Regions from separate parts of the Brachybacterium sp. JB7 genome, predicted to be linked through region 3. Evidence: predicted binding sites of a transcription regulator. Region 3 holds the regulator's gene; each other region holds the start of a gene.
What was found. Region 3 encodes HrcA, which represses chaperone genes, less so after heat shock. Its sites were predicted from a motif close to TTNGCACTCGNNNNNNNCGAGTGCNAA; they were not measured.

Region 1 (7,867 bases), on a different contig from region 3:
CCCCCACGGCGTGGTCGACCTGGGAGATGTCGGCGCGGTCTGTGGTGCGCAGCCCCTTGCGCAGCGTGAGCGTGCCGGCCGCCTCATCGAGATGGACCACGCGATGGGTCACGAGCATCGGCACGATCGCCCAGAGGGCGAACAGGGCCCACAGCAGGAGCGCTCCCGTCAGCAGCTGCACCCATGCCGGGGAGAGGAGCTGTTCGAGCAGTCCATCGTGGCCGCCCCGGAGCCGGCCGAGGCGCCACTGCTGGAGGCCGGCACCGGCGAAGGGCGAGAGCAGCACAGAGATCAGCGGCAGGCCGATGAGGGCACCGGGCACATAGCGCGCGGCGACGGTGGGGCCCACGATGACGGCACCGCTGCGGGTCCGCCGCGGGGCGGGCTCCGGGACGGCGGAGTCGGGGATCTGAGGGGTGCTCACGGCGACAGCGTACGTTCCGCACGCAGGGAGTCTCCTGGTGGTGGCCGGGCCGGACCGCGAGCGCACGGACCATCAGGGATGACCGCCAGGAACCGACAGCCAAGTGCTGGCAGCCAGGTACCGACAGCCAAGTACTGGCAGCCAGGTGCCGACAGCCAAGCGCCGGCAGCCCGTGGTGAGTCACGCCCCTGCAAGCTGCCGACCGCTGCGGAAGCGCCGCTCCTGCCCCGTGATCGGGTCGAGGAACGCGAGCGACCGTGCGAGCAGCTGCAGCGGGAGTCCGGGGACCGCGTCGCCGTCCGTCGACGGGCGAGGCTCCGGATAGAGGTCCTCCCCCAGGATCGGCGCGCCGCGGGAGGAGAGCTGCGCCCGGAGCTGATGCGTGCGTCCGGTGCACGGGTGCAGTCGCAGCAGCAGCGTGCCGTCGGTCTCCGAGGTGGCCACCTCGAGCAGTGTCCGCACGTTCGGCTCGCCGGGCAGCACCTGCGTGATCAACTCTCCGCGCTGCTTGACGAGGCGGTCCAGGAGCATCACCCGCTCCCCCGGGGTCGTCGGGATCGACGTCTCCGGTCCGAGCCGCACTCGCGCCTCGTACCCCTTCGCCACCTCGGCGCGCGCGAAGAGCTGCTGGTAGGCGGAGCGCTCGTCGGGCACGATCCCGAAGGCGAGCACGCCGGCAGTGCGACGGTCCAGGCGGTGCAGGGGCACCAGGGTCTCGATCCCGGTGGCCCGGCGCAGGCGCACCAGAGCACTGGAGAGCACATGCGCGCCTCGCGGCATGGTGGCCATGTCATGGGGCTTGTCGAGCACGAGCAGGTGCTCGTCACGGTGGATGATCGGCAGCTCCGCCTCGGGGACGTGCTCCTCGCGCAGCTCCCGGTGGAACCACAGCTCGTCCTCCGGGCCGACGGGGGCATCTGCGGACCAGGGGCTGCCGTCCGCGTCCACGATCTCGCCCCGGACGAATCGTGCATCCAGCGGCGTCGCCTCCGCCACCGCGAGCGCGGGGAAGCGTTCGAGCAGCGCCTCGAGGGCGGGACGTCCCTCGGCCGCGTCGCGCGGGACCCTCCAGCGCACGGCGTCCAGTCCCTCGCGCTGGGGCAGGGGCGGCGGCCGACGGCGGGCACGACGACGGGCAGCTCGTCCCGGCTGCTCGCTCACAGCCCCCACACGGCGAAGGTCAGGACGTTGTGGGCGGTGTAGAACACCGCGAGCAGGAGGAGCAGGAGGTTGGGGTGGCGATCCACGACGCTCATCGCCTGCGGGGCCTGAGAGCGCAGGTCCGCGGCAGTGATCACGTCGACGTGGTCGATGCGCACGCCGGCCTCGCGGGCCCGCTGCAGCGTCATCTCCTGGGCGCGCGGGCCGAAGAAGCGGCTGGAGACGGCGAGCATCCGGCGCCCCTGCCGGTCCATGACGTACACGCCGTCGTAGGTGGTCTCCGACGCCTCGAGCAGCTCTGCCGCCGAGGCGCCGCGGTCGATGTCGCGCACCGCGATCACGCGACCCACCTCGTCCCAGCGTGCCGCGCGAGTGCGCCGGGCGAGACTGCGCAGCACGAATCCGTGCGCGTCGATCTGCAGCCAGGCGGTGAGGATCCGCAGGCACACCACGGCCGTGGCGGCCGCGACCAGCACCCACAGCAGCAGGGGCAGGGTGAAGACGATGTCGTGCATCAGCGCGGGGTCGCGCCACAGCCGCTGGCCCACGAAGCTGATGATCACCAGGAACTCGAGCACCACGGCGAACACGAAGCCCGCACCGAGCGTGCCGAGCACGACGCCGACCGGGGGCCCGAAGGTCCGCGTGGGCAGACTGTCGTCGCCCGCGGGATGCACGAGATCAGGGCTGCTGCTCACGGGTGCTCCTCCCACGGTGGTCGCACAGGGACCTGGCCATCTTAGGCCGCGACGACCCTCCAGACGTGATCCTCGCCGCAGGTCGGACGCCCGATATGCCGACGGGCGGGCGGACCGGGTCTCCCCGTTCCACCCGCCCGTCGGACGACGTCGAGCGACCTACCGGTCGGCTCGAGTGAGGATCACTCCTCCTCGTCGTCCTGCTTCTCGATCACGAGGGTCTCGGTCGTGAGGACCATCCCGGCGATGGAGGCGGCGTTACGCAGCGCGCTGCGGGTCACCTTCACCGGATCGATGATGCCCTCGGCGACCAGATCGACGTAGTCGCCGGTCGCGGCGTTCAGGCCGTGACCGACCTGGGACTCCTTGACCTTCTCGACGACGACGTAGCCCTCGAGGCCGGCGTTCTCGGAGATCCAGCGCAGCGGCTCGACGACCGCACGGGCCACGGCGCGCACGCCCACGGCCTCGTCGCCCTCGAGCCCGAGGCCGCCCTCGAGCACGGAGGCAGCCTGGACGATGGCGCTGCCGCCACCGGCCACGATGCCCTCTTCGATGGCAGCGCGGGTCGCGGAGACCGCGTCCTCGATGCGCATCTTCTTCTCCTTGAGCTCCACCTCGGTGTGAGCTCCGACCTTGATCACGGACACGCCGCCGGCCAGCTTCGCGAGGCGCTCCTGGAGCTTCTCGCGATCCCAGTCGGAATCGGTGTTCTCGATCTCGCCGCGGATCTGCGCGACACGATCGGCCACGGCCTCGTCGTCACCGGCGCCGCCCACGATGGTGGTGGAGTCCTTGGTGATGACCACACGGCCGGCCTGGCCGAGCACGTCGGTGTCGACGGTCTTGAGGTCCAGTCCGAGGTCGGCGGTGACGACCTGGGCACCGGTGAGCACCGCGATGTCCTGCAGCATCGCCTTGCGGCGATCGCCGAACGCGGGAGCCTTGACGGCCGCGCCCTTGAAGGTGCCGCGGATCTTGTTGACGACCAGCGTGGACAGTGCCTCGCCGTCGATGTCCTCGGCGATCACGAAGAGCGGCTTGCCGCCTTCGACGACCTTCTCCAGCAGCGGCAGGATGTCGGCCACGGCCGAGATCTTGCCCTGGTGCAGCAGCACCTGCGCGTCCTCGAGGACGACCTCCTGGCGATCTGCATCGGTGACGAAGTGCGGGGAGATGTAGCCCTTGTCGAACTGCATCCCCTCGGTGAAGTCCAGCTCCATCGCGGTGGTGGAGGACTCCTCCACCGTGATGACGCCGTCCTTGCCGACCTTGTCGAACGCCTCGGCCAGCAGCTGGCCGATCTCGCGGTCCTGGCTGGAGACGGACGCCACGGAGGCGATCTGCTCCTTGCCGTCGACCGGGGTGGCGATCTCGCCGAGCTTGTCGGAGAGGGCCTCGACGGCCTGCTCGATGCCGCGCTTCAGGGCCGACGGAGCGGCGCCGGAGGCGACGTTGCGCAGACCCTCGTGCACGATGGCCTGAGCGAGAACGGTGGCGGTGGTGGTGCCGTCACCGGCCACGTCGTTGGTCTTGGTCGCGACCTCCTTCGTGAGCTGGGCACCGAGGTTCTCGTAGGGATCGTCGAGCTCGATCTCACGGGCGATGGTCACGCCGTCGTTCGTGATGGTGGGAGCGCCCCACTTCTTGTCGAGAACGACGTTGCGGCCCTTGGGGCCGAGCGTCACCTTGACGGTGTTGGCGAGCTTGTCGACGCCACGCTCGAGAGCGCGGCGCGCGTCCTCGTTGTAGATGATCTCCTTGGGCATGTGTTTCAGCCCTCGATGATCGCGAGGATGTCGCGCGAGCCGAGCACGAGGAACTCGTCGCTGCCGTACTTCAGCTCGGTGCCGCCGTACTTGGAGAAGACGACCTTGTCGCCGACCTTGACGTCCATGGGGACGCGCTCGCCCTTGTCGTCGAAACGACCGGCGCCGACGGCGACGACCTCGCCCTCCTGGGGCTTCTCCTTGGCGGAGTCGGGGATCACGAGGCCGGAAGCAGTCGTCTGCTCGGCCTCGAGCGGCTTGACGACGACGCGATCCTCGAGGGGCTTGATGGAGACCGACATGCGGCTCACTCCTTCATGAAGAGATGACTCTGTGAGTTCTAGGGGCAGGGAGCCCGATCCCGGTCGTCGTCGCGGTGCCGACCGAGGAGGTTCCCTCTGCGGCAGCTTCTGGCACTCTCGGCCGTCGACTGCCAACGGGACAACTGTAGGACCGTGCTGGCACTCATGCAAGGCGAGTGCTAAATCGGTGTCCGGGACCGCGGTGCGGGCGACGGCCGACCCTCTCGCGGTCCGTCACGTCACAGGCCCGCCACACATCGCGCAGATCACCATTGCGCACCAGGTCACCTGCTTATTGTGAACCTGGCAACCAGTGGGCTCCGAAGCCTGGAGTCCTCAGCCCGCGCACGGTAGAACTGACAGCAGAGACGTTGCCGTGGCCCCTGCGATCCAGGGCGCGGCATCCCGCCGCTCCGACCCAGAGGAGATTTCCCCCTGATGACCATTCTTCGTGCCTTCGGTGCCATGCTGCGCCGCCGTTCCGATTCCCAGCTCGCTGAGGACATCGTCGCGGCCGGGAACGCCGCCCGCCACCAGCACGGCCAGGACCCGATCACCCCCGGCCCCGTCAGCAGCCAGGGCGTCCGTCCCTACGGATTCGGCTACTGAGGAGTCGGCTGCACAGCCACTGATCGCCTGAGCCCCTGTGGAGAGGATCCGCGGGGGCTTCTTGCTGCCCTGAGCCGGAAAGCGAGGGAGCGGATCAGCGCCCGGCCGCGTCGACGATCGCGGCGACCTGCTCCGGCCCGAAGTCGTAGACCGGGGTCTCCGGATCTGCCGAGGTGTCACCCGCGTTGGGGAAGATCGAGGTGACCACCCGGGGCGCCCCGGCACCGAGCTCGACCAGGCTGGCTCCGGATTGGGCCCGGGACTGCTCGTGCTCGCCCGCCGTCACCGGGTCCACGACGTTCGTGATGCCGGGGACCACGTGCAGCGGGATCCCGGCGATCGCCCCGGTCATCTCGTGGTGGTAATGGCCCGAGAGCACGATCCGCACGTCGGAGCCCTCGAGCACCGCGGCGAGCTCGTCGAGCCCGTCGAGGTCCAGCGCCCGCAGCAGCGTCGTCGCGCCGACCAGCGGAGGATGGTGGATCGCCAGCACGGTGCCACCCGCGGCGGGTTCGTCGAGCACCCCGGAGAGCCAGGTGAGCTGCTCGGGATCCAGATGTCCGTATCCCGCCCCCGGAACGCTCGAGTCGAGCACGACGATGCGTCCTCCGGTCTCGAGCGGGATCACCCTGTCCTGGACCGTCGTGCCGCGGTCCCCCAACGCGATGGTCTCCCCGTAGGCGACGGAGACGTCATGGTTGCCCATCACCACGGCGAGCGCGGCGCCCTTCTCGGCGGCGAAGGGGTCGAGGATCTCGTGGAGCAGGCGGTAGCTCTCGGGGGTGCCGTCCTCGGAGGCGTCCCCCGTGTGGACGATCGCGTCCAGGCCGTCGACCGCGGCGAAGCGGTCCAGCAGCCCGCGCAGGGCAGCCGTGGTGTCGATCCGGTCGTAGTGCCGAGCCGCGGGATCACCGTGGAGGTGGGTGTCGCTGAGGTGGAGGATGCGCATGGTGCCACCGTAACGAGCGCAGATGACGGGGCGGTGACGCGCAGCCGACGCGCACGGGCACGGGCATGCGGACGGGCGCGGGCACACTCACAGGTAGAGGCACAGGCACAGGCACAGGCACGGCACGCACGCACACGGGCACTGGCACTGGCACTGGCACTGGCACGAAAGGCACGGCACGGCACGGCACGGATCAGCCGAGCGCGCCCACCCATTCGCTCTCGCCGTCGTCGAACACCTGGAGCTTCCAGATCGGCAGACGCTGCTTGACCGTGTCCACGAGGTCGTCGCAGGCCACGAAGGCCTGTTTCCGGTGCGGCGCGGCGACCGCACAGGCCAGGGCGCTGTCCCCGATCTCGAGCGGCCCGTAGCGGTGGGCGACGGCGATCAGCGTGTCCGGATAGCGCGCGGAGATCTCATGCGCGACCTCGAGCATCACGGCTGCCGCGCCGGGGTGGGCCGAGTACTCCAGCCGCTCGACGCCGCGGCCTCCGTCGTGGTCGCGCACGACGCCGTCGAAGGTGACGACCGCGCCGCAGCGGGGATCCGCGACGGCCTCGACCATCCGGGCCACGGAGACCGGCTCCGTGGTCACCTCGGCAAGGCGGACGCGCTCGGCGGCTGCTCCCATCGCCGGGTCGCCCTCGATGCGCAGCGGCTCGGGCTCGGTGCCGGCGCTCATGCGTGGCCCCCGCCGTCGCGCTGTTCGAGCAGGTGGTCGAGGATCGGGTCGAGCACCGTGATCCCGTCGCGCACTCCCCCGCGGGAGCCGGGCAGGTTCACCACGAAGCTGCGCCGGGCCATCCCGGCCAGCCCCCGGCTCAGCAGGGACGTCGGGGCCTTCTCGGCGCCGAGGCGGCGCACGGCCTCAAGGATGCCGGGCATCTCCCGGTCGAGCAGCGGAGCGGTCTGCTCGGGGGTGACGTCGGTGGGGCTGATGCCGGTGCCGCCGGAGGTGATGATGACGTCGATCCCGGCGTCGATCGCCACGGAGAGGGCGCGACCGACCTCGGGGCCGTCGCTGACGACCTGCTTGTCCGCTGCCTCCAGGCCCCTGCTCTGCAGCCACTGGAGCAGCAGGGGGCCGGTGCGGTCCTCGTAGCTGCCGTCGGCCGCGCGGGTCGAGGCGATGATGACGCGGGCGGTGCCGCTCAGCGCCGGCGCGGCGTCGGGGTCCTCACGCACTGCGCAGTCCGCATCGGTGCGTCGGGCGGGCATCTGCTTCATCTCTGCTCCTCCTGGGACCCTTGCTGCGCAGCGTCCGTGGGCGCCTCTGCAGCGGCCGACGGCCCCGTTCCCCCGCAGTCTTCTCGACCGCTGCGGGTCCAGTCGCCGCTCTTGCCCCCTGACTTCGCGAGCACCTCGACGTTCTCGATGCTCGCCAGATGGTCCACGGCCTTGATCATGTCGTACACGGTCAGCGCCGCGACCGTGGCCGCGGTGAGCGCCTCCATCTCGACGCCGGTGACGCCCCTGGTGCGTACGCGGGCCGTGATCTCCACCCGGTCCTCGGCGGGCACGAGGTCGAGCTCGACCCCGCTCAGGGGCAGCGGATGGCACAGCGGAATGAGATCGCTGGTGCGCTTGGCCCCCATGATCCCGGCGATCCTCGCCGTCGCAAGGGCTTCCCCCTTGGGCAGGTCGCCGCTCGCGATGCGGCCGACGACATCGGGCCGGGTGCGCAGCACGGCCCGTGCGGTCGCCTCGCGGGAGGTGACCGCCTTGTCGGTCACGTCGACCATGTGCGCCGAGCCGTCGGCCCGCACGTGCGAGAGGTCGTGGGACACGTCGTTCATGAGTCTCCTCCAGGGATCAGCACGGTCTCCAGCATGTCGCCGTCGTGCACCATGTCGGTCCCGACGGGGACGATCACGAGGGCATCGGCGGCGGCGAGCCCGCCGATCAGGTGCGAGGACGCCCCACCGACCAGGCGCACCCGACCCGATGGCAGGAGC
Region 2 (7,867 bases), on a different contig from region 3:
ACCATCATGAACACGGCGGGCACCGCCGCCAGCAGGGTGCGCAGTGCGACGGCGAGAGTGAGCTCACCGCGCGCGGCCCCGTTGTCCGAGCCCACCAGTTCGGGGCGTCGCTTCGCCGCCACCCAGACCATCACCAGGCAGGCGAGCATCCACACCACGCCCGGGCCGTAGCCGGCGGCGAACAGGGTCGCCACCGAGGTGGAGGACGCCAGGGAATACACGATCAGCGTGTTCGACGGAGGGATCAGCATCCCGGAGGGGGCGGAGGCCACGTTCACCGCAGAGGCGAAGGCCGGGTCGTACCCCTCCTTGCGCTGCCGCGGGCCGAGGATGCCGCCCACGGCCGCAGCCGAGGCCACGGCAGCGCCGGAGACGGAGCCGAACAGGGCGTTGGCGACAACGTTGGTCTGTGCCAGTGAGCCGGGCATCCGCCCCACCACGACCTTCGCCGCATCGATCAGTCGCGCCGCGACGCCACCGGTGTTCATGAGTTGACCGGCCAGCACGAAGAACGGGATCGCGAGCAGGGAGAACGAGTTCGCCCCGGTGAACATCTGCTGGGCCGAGACGAAGACGGCCGGTTCGACGCCCATGACGGCGATGAGCGCCACCACCGACGGCAGGCCGATGGCGATCGCGATCGGGGCGCCGAGCGCGATGAGAATGACGATGCCGATGATCAGGATGATCCCGGCGAGCATTGCGGGATCCATGATCAGCGCTCCTTCTCGGTGTCGGGGAGGGTGCCGGAGCCATCGGACGATCGCTCGACCGGGTGTGCGTCGGCTCCCTGCTCGTGGACGACGGCGGCCGCAGCCGCGGCGCCGGAGCTCTCGGCCGCCTCGTCGTCGGTCTGCTCGAGCGGCGCGAGCTCATCGCCGCGCAGCGCGAGGAGGAGATCCTCGAGGGCGAGCCAGCCGATCATCACACCGGTGACCGGCAGGGCGAGGTACATGTGCCCCACGGTGAAGGGGAACCCGGGGATCACCTGGTCCCAGGACATCGACATGCCGCGGAGACCGCCCCACACCATGACCAGCACGGCGAAGGCGATGATGCAGATCTGCACGAGCACGATGAGCACGTGGCGGGAGACGCCCGGCGCGCGCTGGGCCACGACGTCGACAGCGATGTGGCCGCGCTCGCCGAACACCAGCGTGGCAGCGAAGAGGCTCAGCCACACGAACATGTACTGGGCGGTGACCGTGGTCCAGGGGCTCGGTGCACCGAGAACCTGGCGGGTGAAGACCTGCCAGACCACGACCACCACGAGCACCGAGAACAGCGCGATGCACAGCACCTTGAGAGCGGAGAGCAATCCGTGACGAAGAGTGGACATCAGGCACCTTCCTTCTCGGAGAGCGCGCGGATCGCGTCGTACAGCGCGATGTCCTCGGGGTTCTCGAGGATCGACTGTCCGGTCTCTTCGATGATCGGGGCGAAGGCGTCGGGCTCGGAGATGATCACGCCGCGATCGAGCATCTCCTGGGTGGCCTCCGCGGTCTCCCGCTTCCAGATCTCGACGAACTCGCTCTGCGTCTCCTTCCAGGCTTCCCGCACCGCCTCGCGGTCGGTCTCGTCCATGTCCGCGAGCAGGTCGGTGTTGGCCAGCATGAAGTCGAAGCCGACGAGATGGTTGGTCATGGTGAAGTGCTTGGCGACCTCGTAGTGCCGCTGGGTGACGTAGGAGATCTCGTTGTTCTCCGCCCCGTCGAGCACTCCTGCCTGCAGCCCCGTGTAGACCTCGCTGTAGGCCATCGGTGTGGGCACCCCGCCCATGTTGCGGATCAGACGCAGGAAGATCTCGGACTCCTGCACACGGATCTTCATCCCGGCCAGGTCGTCGGGCGATTCGATCGGGCCGCCGGAGGTGTAGAGGTGGCGGCTGCCCTGGGTGTAGCCGCCGAGCACGGTGAGGCGCTTGTGCGGTTCGAGGGAGGCGAACAGGTCGCCGACGATCGAGTCGTCGAGCATGACGCGGTTCTGGTGGTCGATGTCGTCGAACACCCCGGCCACGTTCATGGGCAGGAAACGCGGTTCCGAGTTCTCGATCTGAGTGCCGGAGATGACGGCCATGTCGATGGCGCCGTCGGAGACCAGCTGGACCGTCTCCTGCTGATCGCCCAACGAGTTGTTGGCGTAGACGCGGGCTCCGTAGCGGCCGTCGGTCGCGTCGGCGATGCGCTCGCCGAAGGAGACCAGCGACCCGTAGCTGGGATGCGATTCCGCCTGCCCGAGGGAGATGGACAGCACCCTGTCCACGTCGGTGACGGCTCCCTCCTTGGTGGCGCAGCCTCCCAGGAGGGCGGCACCGGCACCGGCGATAGGAAGAGCCTTGAGGAATCCTCGCCGGCCCACTCCTCCCAGCGTTCCGGAGCGGGAGCCGGCGAGCGAGCGGGGTGCTCCTCGTCGGCGGGGCAAACGTGATCGCACTGCATTCCTCCTCGAATGGGCAGCTCCGGCCGGAAGGCGCGCGACGATCACCGCACTGCAGCGTCGTCGTCCTTCCCGGGGCGTGCCGGTCGGACAGGGCTCCCGGTGACCCAGGAGCCGCGGCCTCGCGCGAGACGACGTTCCTCGGGCTTCCGAGATCCGTCGTCGAAGGGCTGCTGTGCCCGATGGCCGCAGCGCCCGGTCGCTTCGCGAAGCCGACCTCGGACAGAGTGCCAGCCGCCGGGAAACCGGTCTCACCCCTTGCCGACGGTTGCCATGGTTGCGGCCCGAGCAGGCAATTCCGCCGCTGACCTGGGAAAGCGCTACCCATCGGCGCCGGCGGTCAGCGGCTCGGCTCAGGGCGCGGCGTCGACAGATCCCCAGCACCCCAGCACCCCAGGCAGTACCAGCCGCACGCAGCGAAGGGCCCCGATCCTCCGGAGAGGATCGGGGCCCTTGGTGCTCTGGTGGGAGCGACGCGATCAGCCGTGAGGCTGGATCACATCATGCCGCCCATTCCACCCATGCCGCCCATGCCGCCCATGTCGTCGCCGCCGGCCGGGGCCTTGGGCTCCGGCTTGTCGGCCACGACGGCCTCGGTGGTGAGGAAGAGGCCCGCGATGGACGCTGCGTTCTGCAGCGCGGAGCGGGTCACCTTCACCGGGTCGATGATGCCGGCGGCGAGGAGGTCCTCGTACCCGCCGGTCGCCGCGTTCAGGCCCTGGCCGACGGGAAGGCCCTTGACCTTCTCCGCGATGACGCCGCCTTCAAGACCGGCGTTGACCGCGATCTGCTTGAGCGGTGCCTCGACGGCGACCTTGACGATGTTGACGCCCGTCGCCTCGTCACCCTCGAGGGTGAGCTTGTCGAAGGTGTCCTTGCCGGCCTGCAGCAGCGCGACGCCGCCGCCGGCGACGATGCCCTCGTCCACAGCGGCCTTGGCGTTGCGCACGGCATCCTCGATGCGGTGCTTGCGCTCCTTGAGCTCGACCTCGGTCGCCGCGCCGGCCTTGATGACGGCCACGCCGCCGGCCAGCTTCGCGAGGCGCTCCTGGAGCTTCTCGCGGTCGTAGTCCGAGTCGGAGTTCTCGATCTCGGTACGGATCTGCGACACGCGGCCGGCGATGCGCTCGGCGTCGCCGGTGCCCTCGACGATCGTGGTCTCGTCCTTGGTGACAACGATCTTGCGCGCCTGGCCGAGGTGCTCGAGACCAGCGGTCTCCAGCTTGAGGCCGACCTCCTCGGAGATGACCTGACCGCCGGTGAGGATGGCCATGTCCTCCAGCATCGCCTTACGGCGATCGCCGAAGCCCGGGGCCTTGACGGCCACGGACTTGAAGGAGCCCTTGAGCTTGTTGACGACGAGAACCGCGAGGGCTTCGCCCTCGACGTCCTCGGCGAGGATCGCGAGCGGCTTGCCGGCCTGGATGACCTTCTCCAGCAGCGGCAGCAGGTCCTTGACGGAGGAGACCTTGGAGGACAGCAGGAGGATGTAGGGGTCCTCCAGCACGGTCTCCTGGCGCTCGGCGTCGGTGACGAAGTAGGGCGAGATGTAGCCCTTGTCGAACCGCATGCCCTCGGTGAGCTCCAGCTCGAGGCCCATGGTGTTGGACTCCTCGACCGTGATCACGCCTTCCTTGCCGACCTTGTCGAGCGCCTCGGCGATGAGCTCGCCGATGGCCGGGTCGGCCGCCGAGATGGCGGCGGTGCTGGCGATCTGCTCCTTGGTCTCGATCTCCGTGGCCTGCGCGAGCAGGGTCTCGGAGACCGCGGCCACGGCCTGGTCGATGCCGCGCTTGAGCGCGATCGGGTTGGCGCCTGCGGCAACGTTGCGCAGGCCTTCCTTGACCAGTGCCTGGGCAAGGACGGTGGCGGTGGTGGTGCCGTCGCCCGCGATGTCGTCCGTCTTCTTGGCGACCTCCTTGACGAGCTCGGCGCCGATCTTCTCGTAGGGATCGTCGAGTTCGATCTCCTTGGCGATCGACACGCCGTCGTTGGTGATGGTGGGGGCGCCCCAGGACTTCTCGAGGACGACGTTGCGGCCCTTGGGGCCGAGGGTGACCTTGACGGCGTTGGCGAGCTGGTTCATTCCCCGCTCGAGGCCGCGCCGGGCCTCCTCGTCGTAAGAGATGAGCTTGGCCATTGTGGAATCTCTCCCGTGTGGTGTGGTGTCCACCCGACCCTGTGCCCGCGACGGACGAGATCCCACGCCGTGTTCATGTCCCACGGCGCCGGATCCCTCACGGGGCCGGAATGTTCGTGGTCGAGCAGCAGTGCCTGCTGTCCGATCAGGCTCCCGACTCCCGAGGGCGACTGCCCCGAGGGGCGCTGTCACTCTCGATCACCGAGTGCCAGATCATCATAAGCACTCGGAGGGGGAGAGTGCTAACTCCGCAGGGTCGGATTCGTGCTTTCTGCTCTGGGCCGACGCCGGAGTGCAGAGCCGACGACCGCCCGCATCCCCGGATCTGCCCCGGACCGGCCGCCGCGCACAGCACGACGCGCGCCCGCCGACCCCAGGGGGAAGGCAGGCGCGCGTCGCATGCTGGAACAGAAGGCGTGGCGACGAGCGGATCAGCCCTCGCCGTCGCCCCCGTCGTCGCCCGCATCGGGCTCGTCGACCGCCACGAAGGTGATGCGCGCGTCGTACTCGTCGCTCTGGCGGGCCTCTCCGGCGCCGACCTCCTCGGCCAGGGCCTTCGCGGTGTCCGCATCCTCCGCGTCGCGGTAGAACACGATGGGCTCCTGCTGGACGTTGTCCGCGGTGTTGAGGCTGATGTCGGACCAGCCGGCATCCTCGAGGTTCTCCTGCCAGGTCCCGGCCAGGCCGTTGATCCCGCCGGCGTTGACGACCAGCACGGGGGTGGACTTGTCCGGCTCCGCCGCAGGCTCCTCCTCGTCGCTCTCCTCGGCCTCGGACTCGGACGAGGAGTCCTCGCTCGCGGCGGGAGTGGTGGGGTCCTGCGCACGATCATCGCCGCCGCCTCCGCGACCTCCGATGACGAACAGGAGCACGATCAGCATCACCAGCGCGGCGCCGATGATGATGATGTAGAGCAGGTTCTGTCGCCAGAACGGCTCCTCGGCGCGATGGGCGCCGTGGAACGAGACGGCGTCCGCCTCGTCGTCGAACCGGTCCGGCGGGTAAGGATACTGGGAATCAGCCACGGCCCCATTAAACCTGCTCGATCCGTCCTGCGGGTGGAGCACACGCCCCGGCACCCGGTCCGTCAGGCCACGCGACCGGAGTCACGCACCGGCGGGACGCCGTCCTCGGAGGTGCGCCGGTCGCGTAGCCGGTTCACGACGGCGGGGGCCGCGCGCAGGGCCGAGGGGTCATCGAGCAGGGCGTTGAGCCGCACGTAGTACGCCACCTTGGAGATGCCGATCTCCTCGCGGATGGCTCGTTCCTTGGCCCCGACGTAGCGGAAGGTGCGGGATTCGAGCGCGAGGATCATCCGGTCGCGCTCGGTCAGTCCGTCCTGCGGGGCCGACGGCGCCGGACCGGTCACCGGATCGGGTGCGTCGCCGGTCTCCGGGTCCCACAGCGCCGCATCGGTCGCCTCGCTCTCGCGCGGGGCGCGATCTCGATCACGGGCATGGTCAGCGGACATGGTTCGAGGCTACGCGGGAGCGGACCGCTGCCGAACTCGGCTCGCCGCGTTCCCCCGACGGGTGGAAGACTGCTCACATGCCGACGCCTCTTCCCGAGACCATCAGTGCCGACTGGGCCCAGGCCCTCGCCCCCGTCGAGGACAGGATCCACGCCCTGGGAACGTTCCTGCGCTCCGAGATCGAGGCCGGCCGCGGCTACCTCCCCCACGGCGATGCCGTGCTGCGGGCCTTCACCCGCCCGATGGCGGACGTGCGCGTGCTCGTCGTCGGTCAGGACCCCTATCCGACGCCCGGCCATCCGATCGGGCTGTCCTTCGCGGTGCACCGTGACGTGCGGCCGCTGCCGCGCTCGCTCGCGAACATCTACACCGAGCTGGAGACCGACCTGGGCATACCGCGTGCGAGCCACGGCGATCTCACGGCCTGGCAGGATCAGGGCGTGCTGCTGCTGAACCGGGTCCTCACGGTCACGCCGGGCGCCCCCGCCTCGCATCGACGCCAGGGCTGGGAGCTCGTCACCGACGCCGCGATCCAGGCGCTGGTCGCCCGCGGCGGGCCGCTCGTGGCGATCCTGTGGGGGCGCGATGCCCAGGCCCTGATCCCAGCGCTCGGTGACGTGCCGTATGTCGCGAGCCCGCACCCCAGTCCGCTGTCCGCTTCCCGCGGATTCTTCGGCTCGCGCCCCTTCTCCCGGGTCAACGAGCTGCTCGAGGCGCAGGGCGCCGCACCGATCGACTGGCGGATCCCGCAGTGAGGACCCGGGTCGGGGACACGACCCGCGTCGCCGGGCCGCCCGGCGGTCGCGAGGAGTGGTCCCCCGGCCCGGCGGGCGATGCGCCCTGCTCCGCGGAGGATGCCTCCGGCTCTGCGGGAGATGAGTCCGCGGCGAGCGGCGGGCCTCCTCGCCGACGGCGTGCCGTGCGCGCGGTGCTCCTCTGCACCGGTCTCCTGTGCCTGGCACTCGTCCTGGCGATCGGCGGCGGAGTGACCTATCTGGTCATCCAGCGCGATGCCGCCACGTCCCCGGAGACGGTCCCGCTGGAGGTGGACGGCATCAGCACCGTGGTCCCGGCGGGATGGTCCGAGGTCGAGAACCCTGAGTTCGTCTCCCTCCGGGTGCTCTCGGCCCTCGCGCCCCCCTCCGAGGATCAGCGGGTCGCGATCGCTCGCGAGACCACGGGCATCCGGAATGCCGCTGGCTTCTGCTCCGTGCTGCTCGACAGCGCCAAGGAGCAGGGCCTGGCGACGGTCTCCGCCGAGGTCCTCGACCCGCTCATGGTCGACGGTGCTCGCGCGGCGCACAGTCGGTGGGTCTCGTACAGCGAGGACCGATGGCATCAGGGCGATGCGTACTGCATGGCAGATGCCGAGAGCGTCGTCGTCCTCCTCGCCGAGGGCTCCTCCCCCGACGGCGCCGGCCCCGCGCCTGTCGCCGAGGTCATGCTCGATACGTGGACCTGGGTCCGCTGACGTGAGGCCCTGACCCCCGCCCCCTGACTCTCCCTGGCTCTCGTGGGTCCCTGAGGAACTCTCCCGGGTCGAGCAGCCGGGATGCTCAGGACTCCGTGGTCCACGACCAGGTGTCCAGGACCTTCTGGGCCTCGGAGACCCCTGCGGCCTCGGCCTCCGGCCCGCTGGTGCGTCCCAGCACCACGACGATGTGGAACTGCCTGGGCAGGCACCACAGGTCCTGGACCATGGTCTCCTCCGTGTCCGGGGCGGGCGCGATGGTCTGATAGTGCGCTGCGACGCGACCGTCCACCTCGACATCGGGCATCTCGTGGAGTCTCAGCGCTTCGGCCTGATCCAGGCACTCCTC
Region 3 (7,867 bases):
CGACGATCCCCGTCCAGGTCGACGCACGGAAAGCGAACTGGGAGCGTGCGGCGTGCCGCACAGAGGCCCGCAGCCCGGCGCGTACCCGCCGGGCGGGCAGCCGCGCCGTGGCGGTGCTCATGCCACCACGCCGCGGTCGGTGTAGATCTGGCGGATCACGTCCTCGACGTCGGGTTCCCGCGAGGAGAGGTCGGTGATCGCGAGTGACGAGGTCAGACGGCCGATCGCTGCGGGCGCCGAGAGGTCGGCGGGATCGAAGCGGAACGTCGCGCGCACCTCGTCCCCGGCGGCGACGGTGCGCGTCAGGGTCAGCCCGGGGACATCGGTGGAGTCCGGAATGCGCGGAGCGCTCACCACGATCTCGCGGAAGGGTGCATAGCGGTCGCGGAGACTCTCCAGGCCGCCGTCGTAGAGGATCCGCCCGTCGTCGATGATCACCACCCGCCGCGCGAGCTGCTCGATGTCGGAGATGTCGTGCGTGGTCAGCAGCACGGTGGTGCCCTCGGTGCGGTTCTGCTCCGCGATGAAGTCCCGAATCCGCGCCTTGGCGACCACGTCGAGGCCGACGGTCGGCTCGTCGAGGTACAGCACCGGCGGGCGGTAGAGCATCGCCGCGACGATGTCCCCGCGCATCCGCTGTCCGAGCGACAGTGAGCGCACGGCGGTGTCCAGGAAGGGGCCCATCTCCAACAGGTCCACGAATCCGTCGAGGGAACGCCGGTAGTCGACGGGATCCAGGCCGTACAGCGAGGCGATGAGGTCGAACGACTCCCGCAGCGGCAGATCGGTCCACAACTGGCTGCGCTGGCCGAAGACCGCACCGATGTTGCGCGCGTTGGCGCGGCGATCCTTCCAGGGGACGATCCCTTCGACCTCGACGTGCCCGGAGGTCGGCACGAGGACGCCCGTGAGCATCTTGATCGTGGTCGACTTGCCCGCGCCGTTGGGGCCCAGATAGCCGACGATCTCGCCGTCGTCGATGCGCAGGGAGACGTCATCGACGGCCCGTGTGGTGACGGTCCTGGTGCTGAGGAAGGAGCGCAGCCCGGAGAAGCGTCCCTGCACGCGCTGCGGGCGCGTGAACTCCTTGACGAGGGTCTCGGCCCGGATCATCGCCGCATCCCGACGCCGGGGCCCGCCAGTCCGAGAACGGGCAGGAAGGAGTCGGAGATCATGGTGGACGACTCTACAAGCAGGAGTGCCGCCGGTCACACGCTTTCACCGAGACAGTGCATCGCAGGGTGCCAGCCGGACTCGACGACTGGTCGGACCGCATCGTCCGTCAGCGGCCCGTCTCCGTCAGCGACCTCTGTCCGTCAGTCGCACGTCCCGCGGGGCCCGTGCCCCCACCCGAACCAGGTCCTGGTCAGCACGAGCGGCCGACCGACGGCCGACGCCGGAGGCCAGGCAGCCTCCAGGGCCGGTCAGCCTTCGGGGCCGGTCAACCCCAACGGCCGATCAGCGAGCTCAGCACCGCGATCGTGGCGGGTCCCGCGGTCGAGGTGCGCAGCACCTCCGGGCCCAGCAGCACGGAGCGCGCGCCCGCCCCTTGCAGGGCGGCGAGCTCGTCGGGGCTGATGCCGCCTTCGGGGCCGACGACCACGATGATCTCGGCGACATCGTCCGCGCTGGCTGTGCGCAGCTCGTCGCTGAGACTCATGAGGCCCACGTGCTCCTGCTCGTGCAGGACCAGCACGAGTGCGCCGTCGGCTGCGGCCTCCGCAAGCGCCCCGACGAGCTGCTTGCTCGTCGCTGCCGGGTCGACGGACGGGATGCCGGGCCGGCGGCACTGCTTCACGGCGGCGCGCACGGTGCCCTCCCAGCGGGCACGGCCCTTGGTGAGCTTCTCCCCGCGCCAGACGGAGACGGAGCGCTCGGCGATCCACGGCACCACGCGGTCCACCCCGAGCTCGGTCGCCGACTCCACGGCCTGCTCGTCGCGACCGCCGGTCGCCAGCGCCTGCACCAGCGTGAGCTTCGGCAGCCGCTGGATCGCCGCAGACGGGTCCGCCAGCAGCCGCAGGTCCAGCGCCTCCTTGCGGGCAGTGACCACCTCGGTGAGCACCTGGCGCCCGGGAGCGTCGGTGAGCTGGAGGTTCTCCCCCACACCGATCCGGGCGACCTTCGCCGCGTGGCGGCCCTCCTCCCCGTCCAGGGTGAGCAGATCGCCCTCGCGCGCCAAGCTCAGAGAATCGTCGAGGATCAGGAACCCGGGCGGGGTGGTGGGCATGTCGGCTCCAGTGCGGTCAGGGGATGCGGACGTCGGCTCAGAGGTCTCGCAGGCGGTCACGCAGCTTGGAGAACGGACCGTGACCCTTGCGGCGGGTGCTCTCGTCGCCGCGCAGGGCGGCGAACTGCTCGAGCAGCTCGCGCTCCTCGTCCGTCAGCGAGCTCGGCACGGCGACGTCGAGGACGACGCGGATGTCGCCCCGGCGCTCGCGGCGCAGCGGGGTCACACCGAGGCCCTTGAGAGTGATCTCGTCGCCGGGCTGGGCGCCCGGCTTCACGTCGATCTCCTGGGCGCCGTCGAAGGTCTCCAGCGGGATGGTCGCGCCGAGCGCAGCGGAGGTCATCGGGACCGCCATGGTCATCACCAGGTCGTCGCCGTCGCGCACGTAGACGTCGTGGTCGGCCACGGCCAGCTCGACGAACAGGTCGCCGGAGGGGCCGCCGGCCTCGCCGGTCTCGCCCTCGCCGCGCAGCTGGATGCGCGTGCCGTTCTCCACGCCGGAGGGGATGCGGACGGTGACGGAGCGGTCCGACGGGGTGCGGCCGTGGCCGGCGCAGCTCGTGCAGGGCGTCTCGATGACGTCGCCGTGGCCCTCGCAGGTGGGGCACGGCGCCATGGTCACCATCTGGCCCAGCAGCGACTGGGCGACGCGCTGGACGTGGCCGCTGCCGTTGCAGGCGGTGCAGCGCGTGGGGCTGGTGCCGGGCTCGGCGCAGGCGCCGCCGCAATGCTCGCACAGCACTGCGGTGCGGAAGTTGACCTCCTGCTCGGTGCCGAAGACGACGTCGCGCAGGTCGATCTTCACGCGACGCAGGACGTCCCCGCCGCGGCGCTGGCGGGGCACGGGGCCCTGGTTGCGCCCGCGCATCCCGGCGGCGCCGGCGAACATGTCGAAGATGTCGTTGACGTCGAAACCGGCGCCGCCGCTGAAGCCGCCGAAGCCGCCCCCGCCCATGCCGGGGCCGCCGCCCATGTCGTACTGACGGCGCTTGTCGGCATTGGAGAGCGTCTCGTAGGCCTGGGAGACCTTCTTGAACCGCTCCGCGGCTTCGGGGTCGGGGTTGACGTCCGGGTGGAGGCTGCGGGCGAGCTTCCGGTACGCCTTCTTGATCTCCTCGGTGGAGGCCTCTCGGGAGACGCCGAGGAGTTCGTAGTAGTCGTCGTTCACGGTGGAGGATCCTTACCGGTGAGTCGGGGCGTCAGGAGCCGTGGCGGGCGGACGCGGTGTGATGCTGACGGATGGGTGGGACGGTCCGAGAGGACCTGACGGTGCGGGCGCATGCGCGCAGCGGCGCGGTGCCCGCGGTGTCATTCGAGATATCGCGACACGTAGCGCGCGATGGCCTGCACGGTCGAGATGCCGGAGACGTAGTCCATGCGGCTGGGGCCGAGGATCGCCAGGTGCGATCCCGCACCGTACCCGGCGCCGACGAGCGCCGCCTGATGCAGCGCCTGATCCTGCAGCTCGGCGCCGATGCGCACCTCGACCGCGCCCGGGGAGGCATGCATCTCGGTGAACAGGCGCATGAGCACCAGCTGCTCCTCGAGCACGTCCAGCAGCGGCTCGACGTCGCGTGCGAAATCCTGCGCGGCGCGGGCGATGTTGGCGGTGCCGGCCAGCATGATCCGGTCCTCGGTGCGGGTCGCAGCGAGCGCGGAGAGAGCATCGACCACCTCGACGGCGGCCGGGCGCTCCGACAGCGGCAGGGTCTCGCAGAGATCCGCGAGAGGACGCCGCAGATCGGTGACCTCGCGGCCGGCGACAGCGCGGTTGAGCTGATCGCGCAGATCTGCGTAGAACTCGACCGGCTGGCCGGAGATCACCGGGACGGTGCGCTGGTCGACCCGACCCGATTCGGTGATCAGGACGACCAGGAGCAGGGACTCGGCGACCTTGACCAGTTCCACGTGGCGGATGCGCGCCTGCCGACGGGCCGGATACTGCACCATCGCGACCTGCTGGGTGAGCTGCGCCGTGAGACGCACGGTCCGGCCTAGCAGCTCCTCGACGTCACCGGAGTCCTCCAGCAGGGTCTGGATGGCGCGACGTTCGGGTGCCGACAGCGGTTTGACCGTCGCGACGTGGTCCACGAAGGCGCGGTAGCCCTTGTCCGTCGGGATGCGCCCGGCCGAGGTGTGGGGCTGATGGATCAGCCCTTCCTCCTCGAGCGAGGACATGTCGTTGCGAACGGTAGCGGCCGAGACGCCGAGCTCATGGCGATCCAGCAGCGATTTGGAGCCGACGGGCTCACGGGTGGAGACATAGTCCTCGACGATCGCACCGAGGATCTGCAGTTTCCGGGCGTCCGTGTCCCTCACCTCCTGCGTTGCGTGCGGCTGGCACTTACCCGTGCCGAGTGCCAATCCTACGCGCCCCCGGCGATGCTCGCAGGGAGGCGTTCGCCACGAGGGTATGGTGTCGCGCGTGCCTGCAGCATCCGGAAGCTTCCCCGACCGGTACGGCCATGACGTGCTGTCCTCCGGTCCTCCCGCCCATCACCGTCGCCGTCCCGCGGCCCGTGAGGTCCCCGCCCAGCGGGACCTGGTCGTCGAGGAGGCCTCCACCGGCTTCACCGGCGCCATCACGCGCGTGGAGAAGATCGCCGGAGAGCTGATCGTCGAGCTCGAGGACGGGCGCGGCAGGCGCCGCACCTTCCCGCTCGGCCCCGGCTACATGATCGACGGCAAGCCCGTGGTGCTCGTCCGCGCCACCGCCCCGGCTCCGCAGACGCCGGTGCGCAGACGCTCCGCGAGCGGATCGGTCTATGTCGAGGGCGCGAAAGCACGCACCGCCCGCGCCTCCCGCATCTGGGTGGAGGGCACCCACGATGCCGAGCTGGTCCAGAAGGTGTGGGGCCATGATCTGCGTATCGAGGGCATCGTGGTCGAGCAGCTGGAGGGCGCCGACAATCTCGTCGAACGCGTCCAGGACTTCTCCCCCGCCCCCGGCAGGCGGCTCGGAATCCTCGTGGACCACCTCGTCCCCGGTTCGAAGGAGTCCCGCATCGCGGCGGACGTGATGCGGCTGCCCGGCGCCCGCGGCAACGTGACCGTGCTCGGCCACCCGTACGTCGATGTCTGGCAGGCCGTGCGCCCGGCCCGGGTGGGCCTCGAGGCATGGCCGCACATCCCCAAGGGCACCGACATCAAGGTCGGCTCCCTCGCCGCGCTCGGCTGGCCTCACGAGGACCAGGCCGACATCGGGCTGGGATGGAAGCGGATCCTGTCGACCGTGCGCTCATATGCCGACGTCGAGCCCTCCCTCTCCGGCCGGATCGAGGAGCTCATCGACTTCGTGACCATGGACCCCGCCTGACCCTGCCCTGGACCTGCTCCGTCGCTTCCTCGTTCTCTCGCATCACTTGTCGCGTGCCCCCTGCGACGCTCCTGCACCGGACGGGCATGGGGGTAATCCCCCGCTCGAGTCTGCGGTTCCCCCTGGGGACCCGGCACGCCGGGCTGACTAGGCTGGTTGCATCAGCTGTCGTCGGCCCCTGCGGTCGGCCCGACCCGAAAGAGGAATCATGAGCCAGATCCCGCACCCGAACGATCCGTACGGCACCGAGCCGGGACACGGCGTCCCCGAGCAGCCGTCGGTCCCCGAGGCCCCTGCGGGCTCCATGCCCGCCGCCGGCGACCAGAACGCCGCGGCCGGCCAGAACCCCGTCGACCCCTATGGGCAGGATGCGTCCCGCGAGGGCTTCACCGCCTCTGCCGCGGACGAGGACCAGGCCAGCCCGACCTCCGATCCGGCCCTGCACCCGCATGATCCCTTCGCCTATTCCGCGAGCGCCCAGCCCGCCGGTGCGTCGGCCGATCCCGAGCAGGTCTCCGCTGCGTCCCCGTACGGCGCCTCCGCGGCGTCCGCCAGCGGGGCTGAGGACCCGTATGCGGCGAGCTCCGGTGCCGGCGCGGCGTGGCAGGCGCAGCCCGGCTCCTACGACCAGTCGGGCCAGGCGGGCCAGGCGGGCCAGGCGGGCCAGGCGGGCCAGGGTCAGTACAGCCAGCCCGTTCTGGCAGGCCCGCAGGGGCAGCACCAGCAGGGTCAGCCCGGGCAGCAGGGGCCGTACGCCCAGCAGCAGGCTCCCTATCCCGGCCCGGCCGGGGTCGATGCGCCGCCGCCCGGCACCGAGGGCGTGTATGAAGGCCCCCTGACCGGTCAGCCGGTCAACGACTCCGACGCTCGCCTCTGGGGAATGCTCTCCCAGCTCAGCGTGACCCTCGGCCACGTCATGACCTGGGGCTTCCTCGGCTGGGTGGGACCGCTGATCATCTTCCTGGTCTACAAGGACCGCAACCGCTTCGTGCGCTTCCACGCGGCGGAGGCCCTCAACGGAGCGATCAGCGTCGCGATCGCCACCGTCGTCCTTTGGGTCGCGATCGGCATATTCGGTATCCTGACTCTTAGTCTCGGATGGGCACTGTTCCCGCTCGCCGGTGTTCCAGTACTGGTTCAGCTGGTGTTCTCGATCATCGGCGCCGTCAAGGCGAACCAGGGTCAGTGGTGGAGCTACCCGCTGAACATCCGTCTGGTGAAGTGATCTGAGCTCCCCCGGGAGCACCTGGTCGACGAGGGCCCTGCGATCCGTGGATCGCAGGGCCCTCGTCCGTCCCCCTCCGGCGTTCGACGAGCCTCGATGCCGTCAGCGCCTCAGCTCCTCTCGACGCCGTCCGCTCCCTCGGGGGTGCACCTCTCCTCGGGAGCGCAGGGACGACAGCTGCCCGTGGCATCCACGTCACGCCGTCGTCCTCGCACTGCCGGATCCGGGGAGCGATCCTCCGCGGCAGCAGCTCGGTAGGGACCTCGATCCCCAGGGCAGCGTCACGCTGCCCTGGTCGGCCTCGGACGAGGCGAGCTCGTCGACGGGCTCAGGGCACGAGGTCGCGAATGACCGCATCAGCCAAGAGCCGGCCTTCCCGGGTCAGCACCGCGCGCCCGGCGTCCAGGGCGACCGCGTCCAGGTGGCCACGCTCGCGGTGCACGGCGAGCATCGAGCGGGTCTCCTCGGGCACCTCGTGCACGGGCAGACCGTCGGCGATGCGCAGCTCGAGCATGATCCTCTCGAGCAGACGGTCCTGAGCGCTCAGCCGCTCGGAATCTGCGACCGGGAGGCTGCCGTCGGTCATCGCGGCCGCGTACCGGCTGGGGTGCTTCACGTTCCAGGAGCGCAGGCCGTCGCGGTGACGGTGCGCCCCGGGTCCGATCCCCCACCAGTCGCCCCCGCGCCAATAGGCGAGGTTGTGCCGCGAGCGATGCTCCTCGGTGCGCGCCCAGTTGGAGACCTCGTACCAGGAGAGTCCGTCGGCCGCTGCGAGATCGTCGACCAGCTCGTACTTGTCTGCCATGTCGTCCGGGTCGGGAGCCTCGAGCTCGCCCCGACGCAACTGACGGGCCATCGCAGTGTTGCCCTCGATGATCAGGGAGTACGCGGACATATGGTCGACGCCGCAGGCCAGCGCGGCCTTCACCGAGGTCTCGACATCGGCGAGGGTCTCCCCCGGCGTGCCGTAGATCAGGTCCAGGCTCACCGCGAGTCCCGCCTCACGCGCCCAGGCGACGGCCTGTGGGACCCGCTCGGGATCATGAGTGCGATCCAGAGTGCGCAGGACCGAGCGCACTGCGGACTGCATGCCGAA

Region 1: the regulator HrcA is predicted to act here: its motif matches at 4,511-4,537, upstream of groES (co-chaperone GroES).
Region 2: the regulator HrcA is predicted to act here: its motif matches at 4,796-4,822, upstream of groL (chaperonin GroEL).

What each region holds. Positions count from the first base shown of each region.
Region 1 is NZ_QPGN01000009.1:60,963-68,829, reverse strand. Features, by position in the region: gene CIK81_RS11980 (hypothetical protein) at 1-424, opposite strand, end outside; gene CIK81_RS11975 (pseudouridine synthase) at 605-1,585, opposite strand; gene CIK81_RS11970 (hypothetical protein) at 1,582-2,283, opposite strand; gene groL (chaperonin GroEL) at 2,466-4,052, opposite strand; gene groES (co-chaperone GroES) at 4,058-4,354, opposite strand; gene CIK81_RS18215 (hypothetical protein) at 4,793-4,963, shown strand; gene CIK81_RS11955 (metallophosphoesterase) at 5,058-5,912, opposite strand; gene CIK81_RS11950 (molybdenum cofactor biosynthesis protein MoaE) at 6,106-6,594, opposite strand; gene CIK81_RS11945 (molybdenum cofactor biosynthesis protein B) at 6,591-7,139, opposite strand; gene moaC (cyclic pyranopterin monophosphate synthase MoaC) at 7,136-7,708, opposite strand; gene glp (gephyrin-like molybdotransferase Glp) at 7,705-7,867, opposite strand, start outside.
Region 2 is NZ_QPGN01000003.1:417,581-425,447, reverse strand. Features, by position in the region: gene CIK81_RS06375 (TRAP transporter large permease) at 1-713, opposite strand, end outside; gene CIK81_RS06370 (TRAP transporter small permease) at 716-1,339, opposite strand; gene CIK81_RS06365 (TRAP transporter substrate-binding protein) at 1,339-2,433, opposite strand; gene groL (chaperonin GroEL) at 2,933-4,576, opposite strand; gene CIK81_RS06355 (LytR C-terminal domain-containing protein) at 5,008-5,601, opposite strand; gene CIK81_RS06350 (DUF3263 domain-containing protein) at 5,664-6,047, opposite strand; gene CIK81_RS06345 (uracil-DNA glycosylase) at 6,125-6,802, shown strand; gene CIK81_RS06340 (hypothetical protein) at 6,976-7,518, shown strand; gene CIK81_RS06335 (hypothetical protein) at 7,604-7,867, opposite strand, start outside.
Region 3 is NZ_QPGN01000001.1:41,156-49,022, reverse strand. Features, by position in the region: gene CIK81_RS00185 (ABC-2 family transporter protein) at 1-121, opposite strand, end outside; gene CIK81_RS00180 (ATP-binding cassette domain-containing protein) at 118-1,113, opposite strand; gene CIK81_RS00175 (16S rRNA (uracil(1498)-N(3))-methyltransferase) at 1,442-2,230, opposite strand; gene dnaJ (molecular chaperone DnaJ) at 2,268-3,398, opposite strand; gene hrcA (heat-inducible transcriptional repressor HrcA) at 3,539-4,549, opposite strand; gene CIK81_RS00160 (DUF3097 domain-containing protein) at 4,656-5,546, shown strand; gene CIK81_RS00155 (DUF4870 domain-containing protein) at 5,755-6,771, shown strand; gene hemW (radical SAM family heme chaperone HemW) at 7,100-7,867, opposite strand, start outside.